DNA from 4 places in the Streptomyces sp. NPDC048270 genome. Region 2 is predicted to be linked to each of the others. Evidence: riboswitches for the same ligand, from Rfam matches in the RefSeq annotation. Region 2 holds a riboswitch; each other region holds the start of a gene.

Region 1 (2,190 bases), on a different contig from region 2:
CGTCGTGGGCAGCAGCGGCAGCCCCAGGTGGGCCCGCTGGGCCGCCGCGCGCCGGTCGTAGGGCTGGGAGCGGCGGCCGTCGCTGTCGGTGACGGCCGCGGTCCGGGCCCGTACGGCCGGATCGCGGGTGATCGCGGAGTTCGCCCGGGAGGCCAGGTCGGCGCGGTTGGCGGCGAGTTCGGCCGCGATGGCGCCGGTGCCCGAGGCGAGGCCCCGGGCGAGGGTGGTGATCTCGGTGGTCTTCTGGCGGGCGAAGGCCAGCCAGCGGCGGATCTGCGGGTCGATGTCCCGTTCGGCGCCCGCGTCCAGCGGTACGTGGAGGAGGGAGCAGGAGGCGGCGACGTCGACGCGGTCGGCGAGGCCGAGCAGGGTGGCGAGGGTGGTGAGGGACTTCTCGTGGTCGTTGATCCAGATGTTGCGGCCGTCGACCACGCCCGCGACCAGGCGCTTGCCGGGCAGTCCGCCGGCCGCCGCGAGGTCGTCGAGGTTGGCGGCGGCCCGCTCGGTGAAGTCGAGGGCGAGTCCTTCGACGGGTGCCTTGGCCAGCACGGGCAGGGCCTCGCCGAGCCGGTCGAAGTACGTGGCGACCAGCAGCTGGGGGCGCTGGGTCCGGGGCAGGCCGCCGAGCTCGCGGTAGGCCCGGGCGGCGGTGCCCAGTTCGGCCGGGGTGCGGTCCTGCACCAGGGCCGGCTCGTCCAGCTGGACCCATTCGGCGCCGGCCGCGCGCAGGTCTGCGAGGACCTGCGCGTACACGGGCAGCAGCCGGTCGAGCAGCGTGATCGGCCGGAAGTCCTCGGCCACCCCGGGGGCGGGCTTGGCGAGCAGGAGGTAGGTGACGGGGCCGACCAGGACCGGGCGGGCCCCGAGGCCCAGGGCCAGGGCCTCCCGCAGTGCGGCGACCTGCCGGGTGGAGTCGGCGGTGAACCGGGTGTCGGGCCCGAGTTCGGGCACCAGGTAGTGGTAGTTGGTGTCGAACCACTTGGTCATCTCCAGCGGCGCCGCGTCCTGGGTGCCGCGGGCCATGGCGAAGTATCCGTCGAGGGCGTCGGCATCGAACGCGGCGCGGTGGCGGTCGGGGACGGCGCCGAGCATGACGCTGGTGTCGAGGACGTGGTCGTAGTACGAGAAGTCGCCGGTGGGGACCTCGGTGATGCCGGCGCCGGCCAGTTGGAGCCAGTTCGCCCGGCGCAGGTGCGCGGCGGTCTCGTGGAGGGCTTCGGCGCTGACGCGGCCCTTCCAGTAGCCCTCGACGGCCTTCTTCAGTTCACGGTTCGGCCCCTGGCGGGGGTAGCCGTACACGGTGGCTTCCACGGCGGCGGCTGCGGACTCGGTTGTCACGGAACTCTCCTTCGCGAGCTTGTCTCCATGAGTCCCGGTGGCGGGACGTGGGGCGCGAAGGGGTCACGGACCGGACGGTCCGCCGGGGCGCGCTGCGCCGCCGTGACCGTCCGAGATCTGTTCGCCGACCCGCCCACGAGGTCACCGGGATGTCCGCGCACGGCTGTGCGTGCGCGGGCAACGGGCAGGTCTTCGGACTTGCGGGCACGTCTGCCCTTCGGGCAGACACCTAGTGGCCGTCGCTTCCCAGACCCGTCCGGGCCCAGTGCGTATGACGGCGGTCGTTCCCGCTCACCGCTGCGGGGCAGTCCCGGATTCCCACCGGGTTCCCTCTTACGACGCATCCCGCCTGGCGGACGGGGCGAACCAGCTGCTGCCGATCAGCGTAGGCGCAGGTTCTGGAGGAGCGGTACAGCGGCCCGCATGCCGGACGGTGACGTGGGCCACGCCGGGGCCCGCCCCGTGCCCGCCACCCCCCGCCCCTCCTCCCGTCAGCGCCGGTCGTACGTGTGGAAGCCGCGGCCGCTCTTGCGGCCCAGCAGCCCCGCCTGGACCATCCGCCGCAGCAGCGGGGGCGGTGCGTAGAGGGGTTCCTTGAACTCCTCGTACAGCGACTGCGCGATGGCCGCGACCGTGTCCAGTCCGATCAGGTCGGCGAGCTTGAGCGGGCCCATGGGGTGGGCGCAGCCCAGTTCCATGCCGGCGTCGACGTCGGCGGCGCTCGCGAAGCCGGACTCGGCCATCCGGACGGCCGAGAGCAGGTACGGGACGAGCAGGGCGTTGACGACGAAGCCGGCCCGGTCCTGGGAGCGGATGGCGGTCTTGCCCAGGCTGTCGCGGGCGAAGGCCTCC
Region 2 (2,190 bases):
GCGGGGGGCGCTGATAGGTCGTGCTCACGCCGCAGTTGTCGACCGTGAGCGGGAATCCCTTGACGCCGGCAGCCGCCTGCGGGGCGGCGGAGGGCGTGGCGGCGCCCCCGCAGCCGGATATCAACAGGGCTGTGGCGAGGGCGGACAGCAGGGATTTGGGGTGGATGCGGGGCATGGGTGGTCCTCTCACCGCGGATGGATCGGATGGACGGGACGGATCGGATGGACGGGACGGATCGGATGGACGGATCGGATGCGTCGGACGGTCTTCGCGCCGTGCCGGCGGCAGGCCGGGGCGGCTCGGTTCGGCTCGGCTCGGCGCAGGCCGGGCCGACCGGCGCCGGTCGGGAGGGAGCGTGCGGCCGGCCCGGGGGGAACCGCGCACGGTCGTCGAGGGGTGGGGATGGCGTGCAGGGGCGCACGGGGGGCGCGTACGGCGGCTCGCGCCACGCGGTTCCGGACCTGAGGAGGCATGTCCGCGCCGCACCGGGGCCGTTCGCGGACGGGAGCCTCACGGGCCCCCGGGCGTACGGCCCTTCGCCTACGAGGGAAGCGCCCCGGGGACGTCGAGGGTGGGGACGGGACGCGGCTCGCCCTCGGCGTTGACGGCGACGAAGGTCAGTCGGGCGGTGGCCACTTGCGTGGTGGGGCCCGAGGCGTTCCAGCGCTCGGCCCCGACGCGCACGCCGACCGTCATCGACGTCCGGCCGGCGCGTACCAGCTCGGCGTCGACGCTGAGCAGGTCACCGGCGCGCACCGGTGCCAGAAACGCCATCCCGTCCACGGCCACGGTGACGGCGGGGCCGTCGGCGTGGCGTCCGGCGGCGGCAGCGGCGGCGTCGTCGATGAGCTTCATCACCACGCCGCCGTGGATGGTGCCGTAGAGGTTGGTGTCGTGCTCGCTCATGATGTGGGCGAGCGTCACCCGGGAGTCGCCCGGGTTCTTGGCGACGCACCTCACGGCGGCAGCGGTCTGGTCGGCCACGTCAACTCTCCTTCGCGAGTCGCGGCAGAAAGGCCCCGGAGAGTCTTCTCCGGCACCCCGCATGACGTTTCGGCATGCGGGCAGTGGCAGGTCTTCGGACTCGCGGACACGCCTGCCGGTCTCCCGGCGGGCACCTAGTGGCCGTCGCTTCCCGGAACCGGTTCCGGCTCCAGTGCGTATGACGGCGGTCGTTCCCGCTCACCGCTGCGGGGCAGTCCCGGATTCCCACCGGGTTCCCTCTTGCGACGCATCCCGCCTGGCGGACGGGGCGAACCAGCTGCGCTCACACCCTACCCGGCGCCATCACCGGCCTGACCAGCCCTCCGTCCGGTGCCGTGGGCGCGGGCGGACCGGCCCCGGGCGGCAGCGGGGGCCCTGGCCCGGCGACCGCCGGGCGGGGCGGGGTACCGGCGTGGCGGCGTACTCCCGTGCGCCCCGCGTGCTCCTTCGACGGCTTCGGCGGCCCCGCGTACGGTTCCGGGCCATGAGTGGATACGCGATGGAACCGGCCGCGTCCAGGGAAATCGGTACCGATGCCCTGCCCCCCTCCGACCAGTGGTCCACCGCTCCTGTGGTGGCGGCCCCCGTTTGCCGCTTCGAGAACTTCCTCGGCGCCGAGCGCGCCGCCACCCTACTGGAGTACGCGATCTCCCGGCAGGCCGACTTCAACGCGGGGACGGTCCTCGACCCGCTGTCGGGCCAGGTCTCCCACAAGGGCCGCAGCTCCCTCGTACTCCCCGTGACCAGCGCCGTGTTCAGCGCGCACCTCGCGGACTGCCTGCCGCTCGTCCAGGAGGTCCTCGGCCACCGGACCGCGCTCACGCAGACCCTGACCGTCCTGACGGCGCACGGCGAAGGCGGCCACTACGGCATGCACACCGACGCCTCACGGGTCCGCGACGTCGGCACGGCCGTGTCGGCGGTGTACTACCTGCACCGCCGGCCCCGCGGCTTCGACGGCGGACGGCTGCGGCTGTACGACACCGTGCTGAACGAGGGCGGGGCCAGGCCGGCGGACTCCTACCGCACGATCGAGCCCGAGCACGACACCATCGTGTTCTTCCCGGCCAGCGCCTACCACGAGGTCGTCCCGTCCACGTGCGCCAGCGGGCTGTTCGCCGACAGCCGGTTCACCCTGACGACGTGGATCAGCGGGCCCGGGCGCGCGACGGCGCCGCCCGCCGCGGCCTTCGAGATCTGGCCGT
Region 3 (2,190 bases), on a different contig from region 2:
GCCGTCCGGCCACCCCGGCGGGGCCGAGCAGCACGCACAGGGTGGCCGCCCCGACGAGCGGCCCGCCCGGCCAGGGGGGAAGGCACACCGCGGTGACCGTCAGCCCGATCCCCAGCAGCGCCTTCTCCAGGGGGTGGCGATGGCGCCAGCGGCTGCTGTGCGCCGCCGCGTCGATCGGCAGCACCGCCTACGACTCCGTGGCGGGGGCCTCGGAGGGCGTCGTGGCCGCCGCGGCCGCAGCGCCCTGGCGGCGGCCCTTGCGGACCCCGAAGTAGTACGCGAGCACGCCCGCGCCCAGCGCCGCCTGGAGGGCGAACAGCGCCGACTCGATCTCCCCGGAGGGGGGTTCGTACAGCGGCGAGAACCACGGCTCGTAGTCGGGCCTCAGCTCGGTGATGGCCGCCTCCGCCTGCGCGTCGGCGCCCGCGAACGGCTCCTCCTTGCCGTCCCCCAGCCCGAGGGCGAGGGGCAGCACGGCCAGCGCCGCCACCAGGAGCAGCAGCAGGGTGTTGATCTTCGCGTTCCTGGTCATCAGACCGCCGCCTCCCGCTGCTTCTTCGAACCGGTGAGCTTGGCGACGCCGAGCCGGATCAGGTCCGACTTGCTGGACTGCATCAGCAGGCGCATCACGAGCACGGTCAGCAGGCCCTCGCTCACCGCGAGCGGGATCTGGGTGAGCGCGAAGATCTCCGCGAACTTCACCAGCGCGCCGGTGAAGCCGGTCGCCGCGTCGGGGAAGGCCAGCGCCAGCTGGACGGAGGTCACGCAGTAGGTGACCAGGTCGGCGAAGAACGCGCCGAAGAACACCGCCACCATCAGCGGCAGGTCGAACTTCCGCAGCAGGCGGTAGACGGCGTAGCCCGCCCAGGGCCCGGCTACCGCCATCGAGAAGACGTTGGCGCCGAGCGTGGTGAGCCCGCCGTGCGCGAGCAGCAGCGCCTGGAAGAGCAGGGTGATCGTGCCGAGCACCGCCATGATCGGCGGCCTGAACAGGATGGCCCCGAGCCCGGTGCCGGTGGGGTGGGAGCAACTTCCCGTCACCGAGGGGATCTTCAGGGCAGACAGGACGAAAGTGAACGCTCCGGACGCACCGAGCAGGAGCGTGCTCTCGGGATTGGCCTTCACCTCGCGGGTGAGGGCCCGGACGCCGTGGACGACGAACGGAGCGGACGCGGCGCCCCAGGCGACCGCGTGCAACGGGGGTAGGAACCCCTCGGCAATATGCATGAGTGGGGAGACCTCTCCAGCACCTCGTGGATGGACAACGCGCCCCGGCCGGTCTCCTGGCTCACGGGTGCTGATGCCCGGGCTCCGCCTTCCCGGGGCCGTGCGGAATCCCGCACGGTGTCCCAGTGGCTTCCCGCTGGGGGTCCCCCCGACGGAGGCAGGGGGAGAGTGGAGCCGGACTTCCCCGATCACAGTGGCGAGGGCCGCACCGGTTTCCCACCGGTTTCCCGAACACCAAGGCCCGCTGACCCTAGTCGGCCGCGCGGGCCGGTAACAACCCGTCTCGAACGGGCCACGAGGTCTCCGGATTCCGCTTGTCGGTGACCCTGGGCGACCGAGTCGGCACAGTCCCGCCAACAGCCGCGCCTGACAGGGGAGTTCCCGGTTCCGGTCCGGCTCGGCGCGGTCCGCCCGGGCCGCCGCGCCGTTCCGGACCGCCGCGGGCCGGCCGGGGCCGCTCCCGAACCGTTCCGCACCCGTGATCCGGGCGGCCCCGTACGGGCGCGGCCCGGTGGCGGCCCCGGCCGGTCCCGCACAGGCTGGGACCGTGGCTGCCGACTACGACTACTCAGACCTGACCGCCGTCTACGTGAACTGCACGCTCAAGCGCTCGCCCGAGGCCAGCAACACCGAAGGGCTGATCGACAAGAGCCGCGCGGTCATGGCGGCGGCGGGCGTCCGGACCTCGCTGATCCGCGCCGTCGACCACGACATCGCGACCGGCGTCTGGCCGGACATGACCGAGCACGGCTGGGAGAGCGACCAGTGGCCGGTCCTCTACAGCCAGATCATGGACGCCGACATCCTCGTCCTGTGCGGCCCGATCTGGCTCGGCGACAACAGCTCCGTGATGAAGCAGGTCATCGAACGGCTCTACGCCTGCTCCTCCCTGCTGAACGAGCGGGGCCAGTACGCCTACTACGGACGCGTCGGCGGCGCGCTGGTCACCGGCAACGAGGACGG
Region 4 (2,190 bases), on a different contig from region 2:
ATCCCCCCGTCCACCACGAAGGCGCCCATGTTGACCGAGCCGAGGTTGCAGACGGCCGTCTCGCCGTCGTTGGTGACCTCGATGATCTCGGTGCACAGGTTGGAGGAGTGGACGACGGTGCCCGGCTCGGCGGTCTGGTTCGCCGTGCGGTTGGAGGCGTCCTTGAAGGTCATCCAGCCCTGGCCGGTCTGCGCGAGGGTGCGCATCATCCGGCCGTACAGGTCGCGGGCGGGCATGGTCTTGCGGGCCAGGCCCGCCGATTCGGCCTTGCGGTAGGCGGCGTCGAACGCGTCGCCCCACAGGTCGACGAGCTCGGGCACGTCGGCCGGGGAGAACAGCGACCAGTCGGCGTCGGCGTTGACCCGGCGCATGAACTCGTCCGGCACCCAGTGGGCCAGGTTCAGGTTGTGCGTACGGCGCTGGTCCTCGCCGGTGTTGTCGCGCAGCTCCAGGAACTCCTCGATGTCCGCGTGCCAGGTCTCCAGGTAGACGGCGGCGGCGCCCTTGCGGCGGCCGCCCTGGTTCACGGCGGCGACGGAGGCGTCGAGGGTCTTCAGGAACGGCACGATGCCGTTGGAGTGGCCGTTGGTGCCGCGGATCAGCGAACCGCGGGCGCGGATGCGGGAGTACGACAGGCCGATGCCGCCGGCGTGCTTGGAGAGTCGGGCGACCTGGTGGTAGCGGTCGTAGATCGAGTCCAGCTCGTCCAGCGGGGAGTCCAGCAGGTAGCAGGAGGACATCTGCGGGTGGCGGGTGCCGGAGTTGAAGAGCGTGGGGGAGGACGGCAGGTAGTCGAGGCGGCTCATCAGCCGGTAGAGCGAGGCCACTTCCTCGACGGCCTGCACGGACTCGTCCTCGGCCAGACCGCACGCCACGCGCAGCATGAAGTACTGCGGGGTCTCGATCACCTGGCGGGTGATCGGGTGGCGCAGCAGGTAGCGGCTGTGCAGGGTGCGCAGGCCGAAGAAGCCGAAGCGGTCGTCGGCACCCTCGGCGAGGGTGTGCTCCACCAGCGCGTCCAGGCGGCTCGCGTGGGTCCGGACGAACTCGGCCGTGCGGTCGGCGATGAGGCCCTCGCGGTGGCCGACCCCGACGGAGGCCGAGAAGGAGGTGGAGCCCTGGCCCGCGGCCTCGTCGCGCACCGCCAGCGTCAGCAGCCGCGCGGCGAGCCTCGAGTACGCGGGGTCCTCGGAGATCAGGCCGGCGGCGGCCTCGGTGGCCAGCCCGCGCAGTTCGGCCTCGTCGGCGGCGGCGCTGCGACCGCGCAGCGCGGCGGCGGCGACCCGGCCGGGGTCGGTGTCGGGGAGGTCCGCCGTCAGTTCGGTGAGGGTACGCAGCAGCGTGGCCCCCGGGCCCTCGGTGTTGTCGCCAGAAACGGACTCGGCGCGCGGTGCGGAAGGCGCGATGGTCACGGCGGGAGCTCTCCCTCGCTCGGCCCGGATCGACGGCGGGCGGGCACGGGGAGGCGCATGCGGGCGTGGCAGGAACGCGTACACCGCATGGCGTCCACCGGCCCAACCGCGAGGCCCGGACGTATCGGCACCCGGTTCGGTCGACCCGGGCGCACCGTCGGCAGGTCCTCGGACTTCATGTCCGGTAGCCGGACACTTCATACCGTTGCGGGACAGTTCCGGATTCGCACCGGATTCCCCTGCGGCGACAGCAGGCATGAGCATACATGTGGGGGGCCGCCGTTGCGTGACCCCCCACATGTTGTGTCGGTGTGGCTACAGCTCCAGACGGTACGTGAGCAAGGTGAGCCCGGGAACCGGCGCCCAGTCCCGCTCCGGCGTACGGACGAAACCGAGCCGCTCGTAGATCCGCTGGGCCCCGGTCATGCCGCGCTGGGTGGACAGCACCAGGTGCGTGACGCCCGACAGCTCCCGCGCACGGGCCGCGCACGCCCGCACCAGCGCCTCGCCGGCGCCGCGTCCCCGCGCCTCGCGGGAGACGGCCAGCATCCGGAACTCGGCCTCGCCGGGCCCGGCTATGTCGGCCAGCGGGCTGCCGGGCGGCGCGAAGGTCACCCCGCCGAGCAGGGCCCCCTCCTCGACGGCCACGAGCACCTCCCCGTCGGCGGCCCGTCCGGCGACATCGCGCAGCACCGCCGCGTAGAACGCCTCGCCGGAGCCCAGCAGGCCGTCGCCCAGATAGGCCTGCGCGGTGATCTCACCCAGCTGCTCGTACTCG

The links. A riboswitch is a leader RNA that binds a small molecule or an ion and turns the genes downstream of it on or off. The one in region 2 is predicted to bind cobalamin.
Region 1: it holds a riboswitch for cobalamin, as region 2 does, so the genes downstream of both, metE (5-methyltetrahydropteroyltriglutamate--homocysteine S-methyltransferase) here and AB0D66_RS12900 (acyl-CoA thioesterase) in region 2, are expected to answer to the same signal.
Region 3: it holds a riboswitch for cobalamin, as region 2 does, so the genes downstream of both, AB0D66_RS04690 (energy-coupling factor ABC transporter permease) here and AB0D66_RS12900 (acyl-CoA thioesterase) in region 2, are expected to answer to the same signal.
Region 4: it holds a riboswitch for cobalamin, as region 2 does, so the genes downstream of both, AB0D66_RS03580 (ribonucleoside-diphosphate reductase subunit alpha) here and AB0D66_RS12900 (acyl-CoA thioesterase) in region 2, are expected to answer to the same signal.

The regions. Positions count from the first base shown of each region.
Region 1 covers NZ_JBEZLV010000007.1:63,537-65,726, forward strand. Annotated here, with positions in the region: gene metE (5-methyltetrahydropteroyltriglutamate--homocysteine S-methyltransferase) at 1-1,338, opposite strand, end outside; cobalamin riboswitch at 1,504-1,724, opposite strand; gene AB0D66_RS09225 (3-hydroxybutyryl-CoA dehydrogenase) at 1,830-2,190, opposite strand, start outside.
Region 2 covers NZ_JBEZLV010000011.1:107,694-109,883, forward strand. Annotated here, with positions in the region: gene AB0D66_RS12895 (ABC transporter substrate-binding protein) at 1-175, opposite strand, end outside; gene AB0D66_RS12900 (acyl-CoA thioesterase) at 542-985, opposite strand; cobalamin riboswitch at 1,053-1,278, opposite strand; gene AB0D66_RS12905 (2OG-Fe(II) oxygenase) at 1,470-2,190, shown strand, end outside.
Region 3 covers NZ_JBEZLV010000003.1:314,373-316,562, forward strand. Annotated here, with positions in the region: gene cbiQ (cobalt ECF transporter T component CbiQ) at 1-184, opposite strand, end outside; gene AB0D66_RS04685 (energy-coupling factor ABC transporter substrate-binding protein) at 188-532, opposite strand; gene AB0D66_RS04690 (energy-coupling factor ABC transporter permease) at 532-1,227, opposite strand; cobalamin riboswitch at 1,256-1,481, opposite strand; gene AB0D66_RS04695 (flavodoxin family protein) at 1,775-2,190, shown strand, end outside.
Region 4 covers NZ_JBEZLV010000003.1:65,218-67,407, forward strand. Annotated here, with positions in the region: gene AB0D66_RS03580 (ribonucleoside-diphosphate reductase subunit alpha) at 1-1,412, opposite strand, end outside; cobalamin riboswitch at 1,554-1,683, opposite strand; gene AB0D66_RS03585 (GNAT family N-acetyltransferase) at 1,728-2,190, opposite strand, start outside.